DNA from 3 places in the Synechococcus sp. W70.1 genome. Region 2 is predicted to be linked to each of the others. Evidence: predicted binding sites of a transcription regulator. Region 2 holds the regulator's gene; each other region holds the start of a gene.
The links. The regulator NtcA, encoded in region 2, controls nitrogen genes in cyanobacteria. The targets are predictions, from matches to a motif close to GTANCNNNNGNTAC.
Positions count from the first base shown of each region.

Region 1: NW808_RS06255 (ferredoxin--nitrite reductase) is a predicted target of NtcA. The motif match lies at 3,589-3,602, and genes of this name have one in related genera.
Region 3: glnA (type I glutamate--ammonia ligase) is a predicted target of NtcA. The motif match lies at 2,338-2,351, and genes of this name have one in related genera.

Region 1 is NZ_JANSHH010000025.1:141,375-146,738, forward strand. Features, by position in the region: gene NW808_RS06240 (TonB-dependent hemoglobin/transferrin/lactoferrin family receptor) at 1-1,182, shown strand, start outside; gene NW808_RS06245 (energy transducer TonB) at 1,229-2,551, shown strand; gene NW808_RS06250 (ABC transporter substrate-binding protein) at 2,584-3,483, shown strand; gene NW808_RS06255 (ferredoxin--nitrite reductase) at 3,659-5,212, shown strand; gene NW808_RS06260 (CmpA/NrtA family ABC transporter substrate-binding protein) at 5,245-5,364, shown strand, end outside.
Region 2 is NZ_JANSHH010000030.1:31,244-36,607, reverse strand. Features, by position in the region: gene petD (cytochrome b6-f complex subunit IV) at 1-398, shown strand, start outside; gene leuB (3-isopropylmalate dehydrogenase) at 545-1,660, shown strand; gene ntcA (global nitrogen regulator NtcA) at 1,693-2,364, opposite strand; gene NW808_RS06930 (M61 family metallopeptidase) at 2,539-4,365, shown strand; gene NW808_RS06925 (hypothetical protein) at 4,437-5,027, shown strand; gene NW808_RS06920 (hypothetical protein) at 5,102-5,364, shown strand, end outside.
Region 3 is NZ_JANSHH010000013.1:210,660-216,023, forward strand. Features, by position in the region: gene purL (phosphoribosylformylglycinamidine synthase subunit PurL) at 1-731, shown strand, start outside; gene trxB (thioredoxin-disulfide reductase) at 740-2,158, opposite strand; gene glnA (type I glutamate--ammonia ligase) at 2,442-3,866, shown strand; gene NW808_RS03090 (hypothetical protein) at 4,137-4,676, shown strand; gene NW808_RS03095 (SDR family oxidoreductase) at 4,750-5,364, shown strand, end outside.

The DNA of each region.
Region 1 (5,364 bases), on a different contig from region 2:
TTCCAAACCGGGGATCTCTCCCACCGCTTGGTGTATGGAATGGAGATCTCCACCACCCGCAACGAACGTCCCCGCAACCGCTTCCAAACCAACCTGCTGACCGGGGCAGTCACCCAAAACATCCCCCCGGACACTTTTCCCACCAAAGATTTTCCCGACTCCGATACCGTGCGCTTTGGGCTGTATTTGCAAGATGAGATCGACTTTGGGGGCGGCAACTTTACCCTCATCCCCGGCATCCGCTACGACACCTACCGCCTCACCCCCAGCCCTGACGAAGCCTTCTTGAAAAGTGGGGCAGAAGCCGCCAGCCTGTTTGCCGATGCCATTTCTCCCAAGGTGGGCCTGGTGTGGAGGATTAATCCCAACCTCACCTTTACGGCCCAGTACAACACCGGTTTTCGGGCCCCTCAGTACAACGAAATCAACAGCGGCTTCACCAACCTGGTCAGCCCCTTCTTCCGCTACCGCACCCTTTCCAATCCCAACTTGCGACCGGAAACCAGCCAAGGCTTTGAAGTGGGGTTGCGGGGGATCTACCCCCAGGCCAGCTTTAGCTTGGCCGCCTACTACAACACCTACAACGACTTTATCGAGGCTTTCCGGGCGGTGGGATCCGAGCCTTCACCCCCCGGCCCGCCAGGGAGCCCGCCACCTCCACCGGTGACTCTCTTTCAGAGCCAGAACGTCAGTCGGGCCCGCATCTATGGTGTAGAAGCCACCGGGCAGTACTTCTTCAGCCCCGATTTGACCGGCTGGAGCCTCAATGGCAGCTTTGCCTGGGCGGTGGGGGATAACCTCACCGAAAACAAACCCCTCCTTTCCATTGAGCCACTGACGGCAGTACTGGGACTGCACTACGACGATCCCAGCCAGATCTGGGGAGCCAGGTTGGTGGCCACGCTGGTGGCGGATCCCCGCGACCCGCAACGGGAGGTAGTGCAACGGAACCCCAACGCTCCACCTCAAATTCCGTTTGTGCCCAAGGGCTACACCGTGGTGGATCTGCTGGGCTACTACAACCTGGACGACAACTGGCAATTGAATTTCGGGGTGTTCAATCTCTTTGATGAAAGGTATTTTCTCTACTCCGAAACCCGCTCTCTCTTTGTCGGCCCTGAAGTGGAACGGCTGGCCCAGCCGGGACGGCATGCTGCGCTCAGTTTTTCCACCCGGTTTTAGGGGCCAAGACCCGAGGCCGTGTTTACTCTGGATCCTGCTCTAACCGATGCTTGCCGAGCCACCTGCCCGCACCCCCAAGGGATCCCTCTCTCTTCTTCGGAAGTCCTGTCCCCAGCTTTTGTGGCGACTGCAGGGGTGGTATTGGCAGCAGGCGGGCATGGCCTGGGAGGCGGGGCTGGCTTGGTTGGCGTTGTGGCTTTGGGCTGGCGCAAGAGAGAGCGGCTGGCTGGAGTGTGCCGAGGAGCTGCTGCAAGAGGCTTGGGTGGCCAGCTATAGCTGGGCTGCCCTCTGGACAGCTTGCCAGGAGGGGGAAGATCCGCCGGGGACCGTCCTCCACCTGCGAGCCAGGGATCTCCGACCGCTGCGCTGGGAGGGGTTGATTTCCCTCCTCTTGCACCTGATGGCGCTGCTGGGGCTGGCTTGGTGGGGATCCCGGCCTTTATCAGACGCAGAACTCCGGATCCCAGTCACGCTTTTGCTGGAGGATCCCGAGCCACAGTTGCTCGAACCGGATTCAGAATCCATAGAATCTCTCCCACCAGAGCCAACAGCAGAGCCGCCCGGCCCGGCCCCGGAATCGCCCCCTGCAGACGATCTATCCCCACCGGAGCCTGTGCCCCAAGAGATCGAGATGCCAGCCATCCCGGAGGCTGAATCTTTGCTGGCCCTGCAAACTCCGACCCCTACGCCTCCACCGACCCCTACACCCATTCCCACGGCAAAGCCAGAACCCACCCCTACTCCTCCGCTGACCCCATTACCGACAGCCACCCCGCAACCCACTCCTCCGCCACAACAGCCCACCCCAACTCCGGCGGCTACCCCCACCTCTACAGCGACTCCACTCACCTCCGCCCCGGTTACCTCAAGCACCCCTCTGCCCCGCTTTACCCCCTTGATCCAAGGGATTCGTTCCAGCGTAAAGACTGCCGCCGCTCCGCCTTCCCCCGGCAGCGAGAGCAGATTGGGGCCAAGGGATCCTGAAACTGGGACACCTGGCGGTATAGGTGCGGCCCAACCCCATTCCTCTGCCCCAACACCTGCCACCCCCCCCAGTTCCTCCCCATCGACAGTGGCTGCCAACCCCCAGCCGGACGTCCTGGCCCGCCCGATCCCCGGTCGCAATCCTCCGCCCCCCTACCCTCCTCAAGCTCGCCGTCTCGGCCAACAGGGGCAGGTGCTGCTGCGGGCCAAGGTCAATGCCCAGGGGCAGGTGCAGCAGGTGGAGATCGCCTCTTCCAGTGGGTTTCCCGCCCTGGATAGGGCAGCGCAGGAGGCGGTGCAGCGGTGGGAATTCAGCCCGGCCTTGAGAAACAACGTCCCCATCGAGTCTTGGGTGGTGGTGCCCATCCAGTTCACCCTCAATTGATTGCTGTTTGGGAATTGTTTTGGAGATTGTCTATGCTGTCTCGTCTTTCTCGCCGTCAACTGTTCGCCTTTGGTCTGGCCAGCGTGGGGGCCTGGGGAATGGGGCGTTTGGCCCAAGCCCAAGGTCGGATCCCTCAGGAGCCACTCCTGTCAGCAAGACAGAGTCCTTTTCGTCGGGTAGTCAGCCTCACCACCTTGACTGCCGATATCCTCTATCGCTTGGCCCCCGATAGGTTGGTGGGGATCCCTGCCAGTCGTTTGTTGGAGGAGGATCCCCGCTTCCAAGGCTTGACCCGCCTGGGGCTGGGCAACCAACCCAACCTGGAGCAGCTTGTGGCCCTACAACCGGACTGGGTGGTGGGGGCCAGTGGCTTTCACGAGGCTCTGGCAGAACGGCTGCAGGAGCTGGGGATCCCCACCTACCTCACCCGCGTGGACAGTTGGGCTGCTTTGGAAGAGACGATTGCCACCCTGGCTGCTGCTTTGGGGGCGGATCCCGATCCCTTGCTGCGGCAGTATGGATCCCTTTTGCCCCAGGAACTGCCCCGCGTTCGACCCAAAACCTTGCTCTTGGTGGGCACCCAGCCGATTCTTTCTCCCAACCGGCAAAGCTGGGCCGGGGATCTGCTGGAACGCTTTGGCGCGGACAATCTCACCGCTACTTTGCAAAGCCAAGGGCCTTTTCGGGGCTACGTCACCCTTTCGGCAGAGCGCATCCTGGAAGCCAACCCAGAAGTTCTGCTGGTGGTCAACCCGGAGGCGGCGGATCCCTTGGCGTTTTTCCGTTCCCGCCCCTTTTGGAATCGGTTGCAAGCCGTCCAAACTGGGAAAGTTTATGGATTTGACTACTACGGCTTGGTCAATCCCGGCACCCTGGAGAAGATCAGGGCAGCCTGCGAGCAGTTGGCTAGGGTTCTTTTGAAGGTGGGATAGAGGGGCAGTAAACGCTGTTTTTCCTAGCAGGGGAAAGGGGATCCCCCTCTCCTATGCATAAACCACAACTTAGCTATGCCGAAATCGCATAGCCCATTAAGAAATGTAACGCTAAATACCAAAGTCAATGGTTCGTCATCGCTAGGGTAGGCGGTGTTATCCCACGGCAGCGATCATGGCGAACCAGTTTGAACGCCTTAAAAGCGAGAAGGATGGGCTGGCGGTTAAGGACGAGCTGGAAGCTTTTGCCCAAATGGGCTGGGAGAACATCCCCGAAGACGACCGAGATCACCGCCTCAAGTGGCTGGGGATCTTCTTTCGCAAGCGCACCCCTGGCCAGTTCATGCTGCGGCTGCGCCTGCCCAATGGGATCCTGACCAGCGGCCAAATGCGCAAGTTGGCCGAGATCCTCCGCCCCTACGGCCAAGATGGCGTAGCCGACATCACCACTCGGCAAAACCTGCAACTGCGGGGCATTCCCATTGAGGACATGCCTCAGGTTCTGCGGCAACTCAAGGAGGTGGGCCTGACCAGCATCCAGTCAGGCATGGACAACGTGCGCAACATCACGGGATCCCCTCTGGCCGGTATCGACCCGGATGAGCTGATCGACGTGCGTGGCCTCACCCGCAAAGTGCAGGACATGGTAACCAACAACGGCGAGGGCAACCCTTCCTTCACCAACCTGCCGCGCAAGTTCAACATCGCCATCTGCGGTTGTCGCGACAACTCGGTGCATGCCGAGATCAACGACCTGGCTTTTGTGCCTGCTTTCAAAGAGGGCAAGCTGGGCTTCAACGTCTTGGTGGGAGGCTTTTTTTCGGCCCGCCGCTGTGCCGAGGCCATCGGGCTGGACGTTTGGGTAGATCCCCGCGATGTGGTTCCTCTATGTGAGGCGGTGCTGCTGGTCTATCGGGATCACGGCCTGCGGGCCAACCGGCAAAAGGCGCGGCTGAGGTGGCTCATTGACGAGTGGGGCCTGGAGAAGTTTCGGGTGGCGGTGGAGCAGCAGATTGGCCACCCTCTGCCCAGAGCGGCGGAAAAAGACGAGGTGGTCTGGCACAAGCGGGATCTGCTGGGAGTACACGCCCAAAAGCAACTGGGCCTTAACTTTGTAGGCCTGCACGTGCCCGTCGGGCGGCTCAACGTCCCGGAGATGAGGGAGCTGGCTCGCTTGGCGGAGGTGTACGGCTCCGGAGAGCTGCGGCTAACGGTGGAGCAGAACGTGCTCATCCCCAATGTGCCCGACTCGCGGGTGGGGCCGCTTCTCCAAGAGCCGCTCTTGAAAAAGTTCTCCCCCAACCCGGGACCCTTGCAGCGGGGGTTGGTGTCCTGTACGGGCAACCAGTTTTGCAACTTTGCCCTCATCGAGACCAAAAACCGCGCCGTGGCCCTGATGGAAGAGCTGGAAGCCGAGCTGGAGATTCCTCAAACGGTGCGCATCCACTGGACAGGCTGTCCCAACTCCTGCGGCCAGCCCCAGGTGGCCGATATTGGCCTCATGGGCACCACCGTTCGCAAGAACGGCAAGCCGGTGGAGGCGGTGGACATCTACATGGGAGGAGAAGTGGGCAAAGACGCCAAGCTGGGCGAATGCGTGCGCCAAGGGATCCCTTGCGAAGACCTCAAGCCCGTCTTGGTGGAGCTGCTGATTGAGCACTTCGGGGCCAGGCCGCGTCGTGATCCCTCGGCTGCTCAGACCTCTGCTTCCCCCTTGATGACCTACTAGGCAGTTTGTCGTTCGAAATTTTGGAGGTTGTGATGTCTAAGCTATTCAACACTTCCTCTCCCATCTCCCGTCGCCGGTTTTTGGCTGGGGCAGCTGCCCTTGCGGCTGGAGCAGCTACGGCTGGGATCCCCCGCGCCCAATCCCAATCCTTG
Region 2 (5,364 bases):
AGCCCGCTTGGCCTAACGACTTGCTCTTTATGTTCCCGGTGGTCATCCTGGGCACCATTGGGGTGATTGTCGGCCTGGCGGTTATGGATCCCGCGGGTGTAGGCGAGCCGGCAGATCCCTTTGCCACGCCCCTGGAAATTCTTCCCGAGTGGTACCTCTACCCTGTGTTCCACATTTTGCGCGTTGTTCCCAGTAAGCTGCTGGGCATTGCCCTGATGTTGGCTATTCCCGTCGGCCTCTTGTTTGTGCCTTTCATTGAAAACGTCAACAAGTTCCAGAACCCGCTGCGCCGTCCAGTGGCGACGACGGTGTTTTTGATTGGCACTTTGGTAACCCTGTATCTAGGCATTGGCGCCACTCTGCCGCTGGACAAGTGGGTTACCCTGGGCCTGTTCTAGAGAGCCGAATATTGATAACTCTAGGTGCAGCAGGCTGATGGCCAAGCTGCACTTTTTTTAGGGGAACTTTCCCGGGGGACTTTTCGGCAAACCTGTGGGCAAGGGGATGGTAATATCGCTACGCACTCCTCTTGCGGGGACCGCCCATGAGCGTTTCTTCTTCTGCTGCTCAAACCTATCGGATTACTGCCCTAGCCGGCGACGGAATCGGCCCTGAGATTATGCAGGTGGGTCGAGCAGTTTTGGACGCCGTTGCCGCTCAGATGGGGTTTTCCCTCCAGTGGCAGGAGGGCCTAATTGGCGGAGCAGCCTACGAGGCCACGGGGGATCCCTTGCCCCCGGAGACCTTGAAAATGGCCCAAGAAAGCGATGCCGTTTACTTGGCAGCGGTTGGCGACTTTAAGTACGACACCCTGCCGCGCCAGAAGCGACCGGAGCAGGCTTTGCTGGGCTTGCGGGCCGGCTTGGGGCTATTTGCCAACTTGCGCCCCGTGAAGATCTTCCCCCAACTGGTGCAGGCCTCTTCCCTAAAGCCGGAGGTAGTTGCTGGGATCGACCTGGTGGTGGTACGCGAGCTCACCGGCGGCATCTACTTTGGTCAGCCCCGCGGGATCTTCGTCGATGCCCAGGGGTCCCGCCGCGGCGTCAACACCATGGCCTACAGCGAGGCCGAGGTGGATCGTATTGCCCGCGTAGCTTTTGAACTGGCCCGCAAGCGACGGCGCAAGCTTTGCTCGGTGGATAAGGCCAATGTGCTGGAGGTGTCGCAACTGTGGCGGGAGCGGGTTACCGCCATTGCCGCCGAATACCCTGACGTAGAGCTTTCCCACCTCTATGTCGACAACGCGGCCATGCAGTTGGTGCGCTGGCCAAAGCAGTTTGACGTCATCCTGACAGAAAACCTCTTTGGGGATATCCTCTCCGACGAGGCGGCCATGCTAACTGGCTCCATTGGCATGTTGCCTTCTGCCTCTCTGGGAGCTACCGGCCCAGGCCTCTATGAGCCAGTCCATGGCTCAGCTCCGGATATTGCCGGCCAAGACAAGGCCAACCCCATTGCCCAGGTGCTTTCTGGGGCAATGCTACTGCGCTACTCCTTGGATCAGCCTCAAGCTGCTGACCGCATCGAACAGGCCGTCGAGGCGGTTTTGGCCCAGGGCTACCGCACCGCCGACATCTACTCGGAGGGGATGACCCTGGTCGGCTGCCGGGAAATGGGGGAAAAGATCCTGGCTGCCCTGGCTCAGCTGCCCGCCTCCTAGCAGGTGTCTCTCAGCCGTTGAGAGCTGGCCCCCTAGGTAAAGCGATGGCTAAGCTGGATGGGGTCGTGGACAGTGATCTTCTTCTTGTGGATAGAAATGTAGTTTTTCTTGCGCAACTCTCCCAAGAGACGGGTAATGGTGACGCGGGTTGATCCGATGGCTTCGGCAATAGCCTGGTGAGACAGCTTGAGGTCGATGGTTACGCCATTGGGGCCAGGCACCCCGAAGTCGCGGCAGAGGATCAACAAAAAGCTAACTAGGCGGGAGGCCATGTCGCGGTGGGCCAGGGTTTCAATCATCATCTCTGTCTGCAGGATACGGGAAGCCAAGCTCTTAAGCAGCAACATGGCCAGCTCAGCGTTCTCCCGTACAGACTTTTCCACCTGTTCGATGGGCAGAGAAAGCAGCTCGACGCGAGTAAAAGCTACGGCGTGATAGAAGCGGTCGGAGCGCTGCCCGGTAATGAAGGAGAGCACACCAAAAATACTGTTCTCCCGCAGGAGGGCAACGGTAATTTCTTCCCCCCTTTCGTACACCCGCGAGAGCTTAACCGCCCCTTTGACCAAAAAGTAAACCCGCTCCGCTGGATCGCCGGGGAGAAAAATGGTCTTGCCGCGTTCATAAGTCTCGATAACCGGAGGATGGCGAGATCCTCCTAACTGCTTAAAAGCTGCAATGAGAGATTTTTCTGCGACGGCCACCACGAGATTCGTCAACCTTTCAAGGTCAGTTTATCTCTAGGATCAACCCCAGAGGTTAGCTTGGGGCACCTGGATCGAGCTGCCCACGACTCGAAGACTACCCTAAACTTAAGAGGCTCTGCCTGGATATCTTTGTAGCAAGAGCTACGTTCCTTTGTTGCGACAAGGGAAGGTTGTATGGGGATCCCGCCGGCTGAAGTTGCCACCCCTTCTCGCCCTGGCCGTCAGCACTTTACGGTGCGGATGCCAGAGCCAGCCAGTCACCTCTTGGAGGTGGAGCTGCAGATTCGCGAAGTGGAACCAGAGGTGCCCCTGCGGCTGCGGCTGCCAGTGTGGACGCCGGGATCCTACCTAGTGCGGGAGCATGCCCGCCATGTACAGGAGTTTCAGGCCCTGAGCGAGCAAGGGAGCCCTTTGGACTGGCGAAAGGTTGATAAAAACACCTGGGAGGTAGACCCACCTGGGTGTTCGGCGGTTACAGTCCGCTATCGGGTCTATGCCTATGAGCTGACGGTGCGCACCAACCATCTGGATCTCACCCACGCCTATTTCAATGGGGCGGCGCTCTTTCTCTACGTGCCTGGCCGCGAGCGGGAGCCCTATACGCTGACCGTGATCCCTCCCCACCCCGACTGGCGCATTGCCACCAGCCTGCGGCCCCTGGCCTCTCCTTCCCCAGGGGATCCTAGCGCTAGCCAGTCTTTCTTTGCTGAAGACTACGACGAGCTGGCAGACAGCCCAGTGGAAGTGGGCTTGCACCAGTTGCGCTCGTTTGCAGTGGAAGGGATCCCGCACTACTTCGTGGTCTGGGGAGCGGGCACCCTGAATTTGGATCAAGCAGTGGCCGATGCCGAGAAAATTGTCCGAACCACGGCAGCGTTTTTTGGCGGGCTGCCCTACGACCGCTACTGGTTTATTGTGCATTTGTCGGCCGGGGGATTTGGTGGCCTAGAACACAAGTACAGTGCCACCCTCAACTATTCTGGACTAGAGCTGCATCAGCCTCAGTCCTACCGCCGCTTTTTGGCGCTGCTGGCCCATGAGCTTTTCCATGCTTGGAACGTCAAGCGGCTGCGCCCTCTAGCTTTGGAGAAAATTGACTACAACCAAGAAAACTATGTGGACTGCCTCTGGTTTTGCGAGGGGGCGACCAGCTACTACGAAAATGTTATCTTGCTACGATCAGGGATCCTCAGTGCCAAAGAGTTTTTGCAGATCCTATCTGAGCAAATTAGCCGGCTACAGCGCACGCCAGGTCGAGTCGTACAATCGCTGCAGGAGGCCAGTTTCGATGCTTGGATCAAGCTCTACCGCCCCCACGAAAATAGCCTCAACAGCCAGGTTTCCTATTACCTAAAGGGCGCTTTGGTCTGCTGGCTGCTAGATCTGCACATTCGCCACCTTTCAAGGGGGCGGGGATCCCTGGACACGGCCATGCGGGATTTGTGGCAGCGCTTTGGCCGGTTTGAGAAAGGCTATACTTACCAGGACTTGCGGGAGGCCTTTGAGCGAGCAGCCGGTGTCGACCTTGGGCGCTTTTTTGCCGCCTACGTGGAAGGCACGGAAGAACTGGACTACGACACCTACCTCCATCCGTTTGGCCTCACCCTCAAGGCCCACTTTAGCCGCCCCAACCCTCCTCCCTACCTGGGCTTGAACTTCAACGGCGAGGGCAACCGCATCAGCGCCGTCGAGATGGGCTCCCCGGCTCAAAAAGCAGGCATCTGGGCTGGCGACGAGCTGGTGGCTTTGGATGGCTTTCGGGTAAGCGCCGCCACCTTGCCGGAGCGCCTGGCAGCCTATCAGCCCCACCAAACCATCTGTCTTAGCGTCTTCCAAGGCAATCAGTTAAAGCACTTTTGGATCCCCTTGGATCCACCCCGCCCGGATGTGTACGCCCTCGAGGCCTTGCCTGAGCTCACTCCCGCCCAGAAAGCGCTCCAACAAAGCTGGTTGGGATCCTTGCTCGGCTCTTCGGGACAGGATACGCCTCTTCTTGCCTGAGCATCTTGAAACAGGCGGGTAACCTAGTTAACCTAGGCAAAAAGTAACAATAGGGGCAAGGAGCCAATCTGATGGACCTCGTTTTGGCTTTGTTGATTGGGGTGGCTGTTGGTTTCTCATTGGGTGTTTACGTTGCCCGCCGTTACAAGGCCAATCCTAGACCAGAGGCCTGGCAGCGAGAGGTCATTAGAGAGATATCTTCATGGCTAGGCCAAGAACTCGACAAAACCTTAATCAAGTTAGGAGAAGGATTGGCAGACGAGACTTCTCAGAGGTTACAGTCTATCCAAGCTGATCTTGAAGAGTTCAGGCTGCGTCTTCTAGAAAGTTATCAAAGTTTTCTGCAGGTTTGGGGTAAGGATCTTACGCAGGCTATATCTGTAAAGCTAGCTGAACATAGTGAGCAGCTCAACAGTCAGCAAGCTATCCTAGAAAACTTAGTGAAAGAAGCTAGAGTTATCTATCAGCAACTACAGGTTGCTCTTAAAAAATCTCTCAGATTAGAGATATCCCAAGCTACAGATCAAAACTCTCAAAAAGATCAGGATGCTATCCATAAAACAATAGAGAATAGTCTACCAGACGATGTACCGAGAGATAAGGAAAAAGTAGCTGCTTCTAACATGCTAGAAGTTGACATATCGAAGATAGAACTTTCTTAAACTCGAAAAACATAAAGATTCAGAAGCATAGATATGGAGGAAGAAGAGTAGAAGCTAGTCAAATAGCTGATCTTATGGGTAGTCAGTACTCTTTGATCAAAAGATTCTATGGAATGATTAAGTCAAGTATGAACAGCGGAAACTCTTTCTCAATAAACCTTAGAGACAAACCTCAACCAGTAATTGGCACAACTTGCCAGGTTGCCACAGGGCTATACAAGATTGCATTTTTAGAAGAGTATAGATACTTCAGAGCGCCCAGGTGTCTGCTAGTAGCAAGAGCCAGCAGATCTCCACAAGCACTGAATTTCCAGAGATACGTTAGGAATAGGTTGAT
Region 3 (5,364 bases), on a different contig from region 2:
TCGGCAACCCGGAAAATCCGGTGGTGTACTGGCAGTTGACCCTGGCCTGTCGGGGGATTGGGGATGCCTGCCGCGCCCTGGGCACGCCGGTAACCGGGGGGAACGTCTCCCTCTACAACGAGAAGGGATCCCAGGCCATCTACCCCACTCCTGTCATCGGCATGGTGGGTCTCATTCCGGACTTGAAATTCATCTGTGGCCAGGGGTGGCAGCAAGAAGGGGATCTCATCTACCTCTTGGGATCCCAGGCCGTTACCAGCCTGGGGGGAAGTGAGTACTTGGCGGTCATTTACCAGAAAGTTACAGGCCGGCCCGCGCCCGTGGATCTGGAACTGGAAAGGCAGGTGCAAGCGGCCTGCCGCCACGGCATTCGGCAGGGGTGGGTGCGCTCTGCCCACGACTGCAGTGAGGGGGGACTAGCCGTGGCGCTGGCGGAAGCCTGCCTCAGCGGCGGACGAGGGGCCAAGATCTGGATCCCCTCTCCGTCTACCCGTTGGGATCTAGCTCTCTTTGGCGAGGGATCCAGCCGCATCCTCGTTTCCGTCGATCCAGCCCAGCGCTCCCCTTGGGAAGCCTACCTAGAGTCGCAGCTTCCCCGCCAGTGGCAGCTTCTAGGAGAGGTGGGCGGGCCCGCGGATCCCTTGGTGGTGACTACTGCAGAAGGGGATCCCGTGTTGTCGGTCTCTTTGGCAGCTCTACAGGCCGCCTACTCCAGTGCCTTTGCCGACTAGCTGGTAGACTAGGCTGATTCGGACAAGTTGGCCTGGATCACCTCGCGGTAGTGGGACTTGGGCTTGACGCCCACCACCTGGGCCACCAGCTCCTTGTTTTTGAAAAACTGCACCGTTGGCGTACAGGTTACCCCGCCGGCCTCGGCAATCTCCGGCTCCTTCTCGATATCGATCTCCACCACGTGCAGCTTGTCGGCAAACTCTTCAATGACCTTGTTCAGGATTGGCTTGAGGGCATGGCAAGGGGTACAGGTGGGAGCCGTGTACTTGACCATCAGCAGGCGATTGCTCTCATGGTAAAGCCGCCGCAGGGCATAGCCCCCTTCATGGCAAGTTTGGTTGAAGTCGAGGTCCTCTTGCACCTCCTGCTCAAAACCGGCCTCCTCGACAGCGGAGCCTCCCGTAGGCTCTACCTCGATAGCAGAAGCAAGTTCCGGCTGGCTCGGCGGGACAACGGGATATTCCTGAGCTAGACCTCGCTCCGAGAGCCAGCGCTCCGCCAGCATGGCTGCCATACAGCCGGTGCCGGCAGCGGTGATGGCCTGACGAAACTCGTGATCCTGCACGTCCCCAGCGGCAAATACCCCCTCCACACTGGTGGCTACAGAACCAGGGCGGGTGACAATGTAGCCAGCTTCATCCAGCTCCAGCTGCCCCTTGAACAAGTCCGTGTTGGGTTTGTGGCCAATGGCGTAGAATACCCCCCCTACCGCCATCTCCTGCAGCTCGCCGGTCTGGTTGTTGCGCACCCTCACGCCCGTCAGGCGCTGGCCGTCGCCCAGAACCTCTACCGCCTCCGTGTGCCAGTGCACCGTAATCTTGGGGTGGTTGAGCACCCGGTCTTGCATGGCCTTGCTGGCCCGCATCTTGCCACTGCGCACCAGCATATGGACATGGGATCCAAACTTAGTTAGGTAGGTGGCCTCCTCACAGGCGGTATCGCCACCGCCAATCACCACCAGTTCCGCTCCCCTAAACATGGGCATGGCCCCATCGCAGACAGCACAGGCCGACATGCCCCGGTTCCAGTAGATCTCCTCTCCAGGCAGGTGCAGGCGCTTGGCCGTAGCCCCGGTGGCAATAATGAGGCTGTGGGTGCGCACTTCCCGTTCGTCAGAGCGGACTACAAAAGGCCGCTGGCTGAGATCCACAAAGGTGACATCCTCGGCGTACAGCTCCGCCCCCCACCGCTGGGCCTGAGCCCGCATGTTCTTCATCAGTTGGGGACCGCTGATGCCCTCGGGAAAGCCCGGAAAGTTCTCCACCTCGGTGGTGGTCATCAGTTGCCCACCCGGGATCCCGCCCACTTGAAACCCCTCGAACACCACCGGCTTCAGGTTGGCGCGCCCAGCGTAAATGGCTGCAGTCAACCCAGCAGGGCCCGAGCCAATAATGACCACATTCTCAACCCGACCTTGGTTTGTCATTGCTCTATCTCTCCTTCTGCAACGGAACTGCTAAGTCAAACTCGTAATGACTACGCTTTAGCCTAACACGATTCCGCAGCCTCAAGGAGGCCAGGGCTTGTCAGTTTCATTTTCGTTCTCCCGCGGATTGCCGGTGAGCTGCTCTTTGACGAAGGGAAGGCTGGAACCAGGTCATCTTTGTATCAGAAGATACAAAAAGCTGGTGTCGGCCTTTCTAGGATGGGTGAGCGCTTTCGGCCTGTCTTAGTTTCAACCGCAACCCAAGTCAAGTTAGGAGAAAGGCATGGCATCCACCCCACAAGAAGTGCTCCAAATGATCCACGACAACAATATCCAGATGGTGGATCTCAAGTTTGTGGATCTCTTTGGCACCTGGCAGCATGTCTCCTTCCACTCTTCAATGTTGACGGAGCAAGTTTTTAGCGAAGGGCTGCCCTTTGATGGCTCCAGCATCCGGGGCTGGAAATCCATCAACGAGTCGGACATGTACATGGTGCCAGACCCCAAAACGGCCTGGATCGACCCCTTTTTCCAAGTGCCTACCCTCAGCCTCATCTGCAACATCATTGAACCCCGCACCGGCCAGCCCTACAGCCGTTGTCCTCGGAGCCTAGCCATGCGGGCTGTGGCTTACCTGCAATCGACAGGCATTGCCGATACGGCTTACTTTGGGCCCGAGGCGGAGTTTTTCATCTTTGAAGATGTACGGTTTGACCAAACTCAGAACGCCGGCTACTACTTCGTCGATTCCATTGAGGGCCGCTGGAACTCAGGCCGGGAGGAAAAAGGGGGCAACCTGGGCTACAAGCCGCGCTACAAAGAAGGCTATTTCCCTGTGCCGCCCACCGATGCCCACCAAGACCTCCGCACCGAGATGCTGCTAACCATGGCCAAGTTGGGGGTGCCCATCGAAAAGCACCACCACGAGGTGGCCACTGGCGGGCAAGGAGAGCTAGGCTACCGCTTTGCCGACCTGCTCACCTCTGCCGACTACATGATGATTTACAAGTACGTGATCCGGAACGTGGCCCGCAAGCACGGCAAGACGGTGACGTTCATGCCCAAGCCCCTCTTCAACGACAACGGCAGCGGCATGCACACGCACCAGTCTCTCTGGAAAGACGGCCAGCCCCTCTTCTACCAAGAAGGCAACTACGCGGATCTCAGCGAGATAGCTCTCTACTACATCGGCGGCCTCCTCAAGCATGCACCAGCCCTTCTGGCTTTCACCAACCCCACCACCAACTCCTACAAGCGCCTGGTGCCTGGGTTTGAGGCGCCGGTAAACTTGGCCTACTCGCAGGGCAACCGCTCCGCAGCCATTCGGATTCCGGTAACGGGCAAAAACCCCAAGGCCAAGCGGCTGGAGTTTCGCTGCCCAGATGCCACCTGCAACCCTTACCTTGCCTTCTCGGCTATGCTGATGGCTGGCTTGGACGGGATCAAGAACAAGATCCACCCTGGCGAGCCTCTCGACAAAGACATCTACGATCTGGAGCCGGAGGAGCTAGCCAAGATCCCCTCCACGCCCGGATCCCTGCTGGATGCTTTGGAAAGCCTGCAGAAGGATCACGACTTCTTGTTGGAGGGGGGCGTCTTCACTGAGGATCTCATCGAGACCTACATCGAGTACAAGATCGACAACGAGATCAACCCCATTAACCTGCGGCCTCACCCCTACGAGTTTGCCCTCTATTTCGACGCCTAATCGAGGTTTTCATCTAAAGCATTAGTTCTCGACCAAGGCTTTTGAACGGGATCCCTTCTTGCTGGAGGGATCCCTTTTTTGTGCCTGCTATGGTACTCTGGGTGGGGGTGCTGAGTTTACAAACTCAGGGGGGGTTTGGATGGGATGGTTACAGGTCTTATTATTTTTGTCCTTTTTCTCGTCCTTTTTTTCTTAGGCCCTCTGGCGCTTATCGCCTATCTAGAGAAGAGGCGTCGGGAAGCCTTGGAGCGGGTAGCCAGGAGTTTGGGAATGTCGTTTTCGGCGGAGCTACCCGAAGGGATCCGATCCCGCTTGCTTCAGGCTGGCTTTTTCCAACGAAGCGGCGCTCGTTTCTACAACTCGATGTTCAAACGACTGAACGATGGAACCGAAATCGCCATCTTTGACTACAGCTGGAAGGATTCCAGAAGAAGAAGAAATTATTACTTGTCTGTTTTCTGGGCCTATTGCGAAGACCTACGGCTACCTCGTTTTCGGCTGCGCCCAGAAGTTCCCTTGTTCGACGACGTTGCTGAAGCTTTTGGCATGCAGGATATCAATTTCGAGAACCATCCCGACTTTTCTCGCCGCTACCTTTTGCGCGGAGAAGATGAGGCTAAGATTCGCCTGCGCTTCCATCCCAGTTTCCTCAACTTCTTGGAGCAGCATCCTCCTTGTTATGCGAAGGGATTCGGGCCGCAGCTTGTCATTTGGCGGGATTACCCACCACTGGAGACTCCAGAAAAAATGGCAGACTGGCTGCGCTTTGGGGAAGAATGGGTGCAGCGACTGCGGTTGCGTCGCGTTTAGGCTCCCTCGTCTTCGGCACTCAAGCAAGGCTGATCCCCAGGTATGATGGGGGAAAGAGTTTAAGAAACGTGAAGTGTCTCCGTTGTCCCAGGCAGTTGTTCTCGTGACAGGGGCCACAGGGGGAATTGGCAGTGCCCTTGTGCCTCTCTTGGCCCAGGCCGGAGCCCATCTAGTGCTGGCGGCGCGGCGAGAAGGGCCCCTGGCCACCTTGGCCGAGAAAGCAGTAGCTCTTGGGGCTGCTTCTGGAGTAGGGATCCCCACGGATGTAACCGACTACGCCCAGGTCGAGGCGCTGGTGACCCAAACGCTGCAGAGGCACGGGCGGATCGATGTGCTGATCAACCTGGCCGGCGCCGGCATCCTCAAACCTGCCCCGCAAATTACCCCCGCTGACCTGGAGCGGATGCTGGCGGTCAACCTCAAGGGCAGCTTCTACACCAGCCAACTGGTGGCCAACGCCATGCGGGAGCAGAAGTCCGGCCATATTCTCAACTTCCCCGGCATTCTGGGTCGCCACCCCATGGCCATGGCCTCGGCTTATTGTGCTGCCAAATTTGGCGTGGTCGGCTTTACCAAGTGCATGGCCGATGAGCTAAAGCGCTTTGGGGTGCGCTTTACCCTGTTTTACTTTGGCGGCATCGACTCGCCCTTTTGGGATCCCATCAGCCTCAAGGTGCAAAGGGACAAA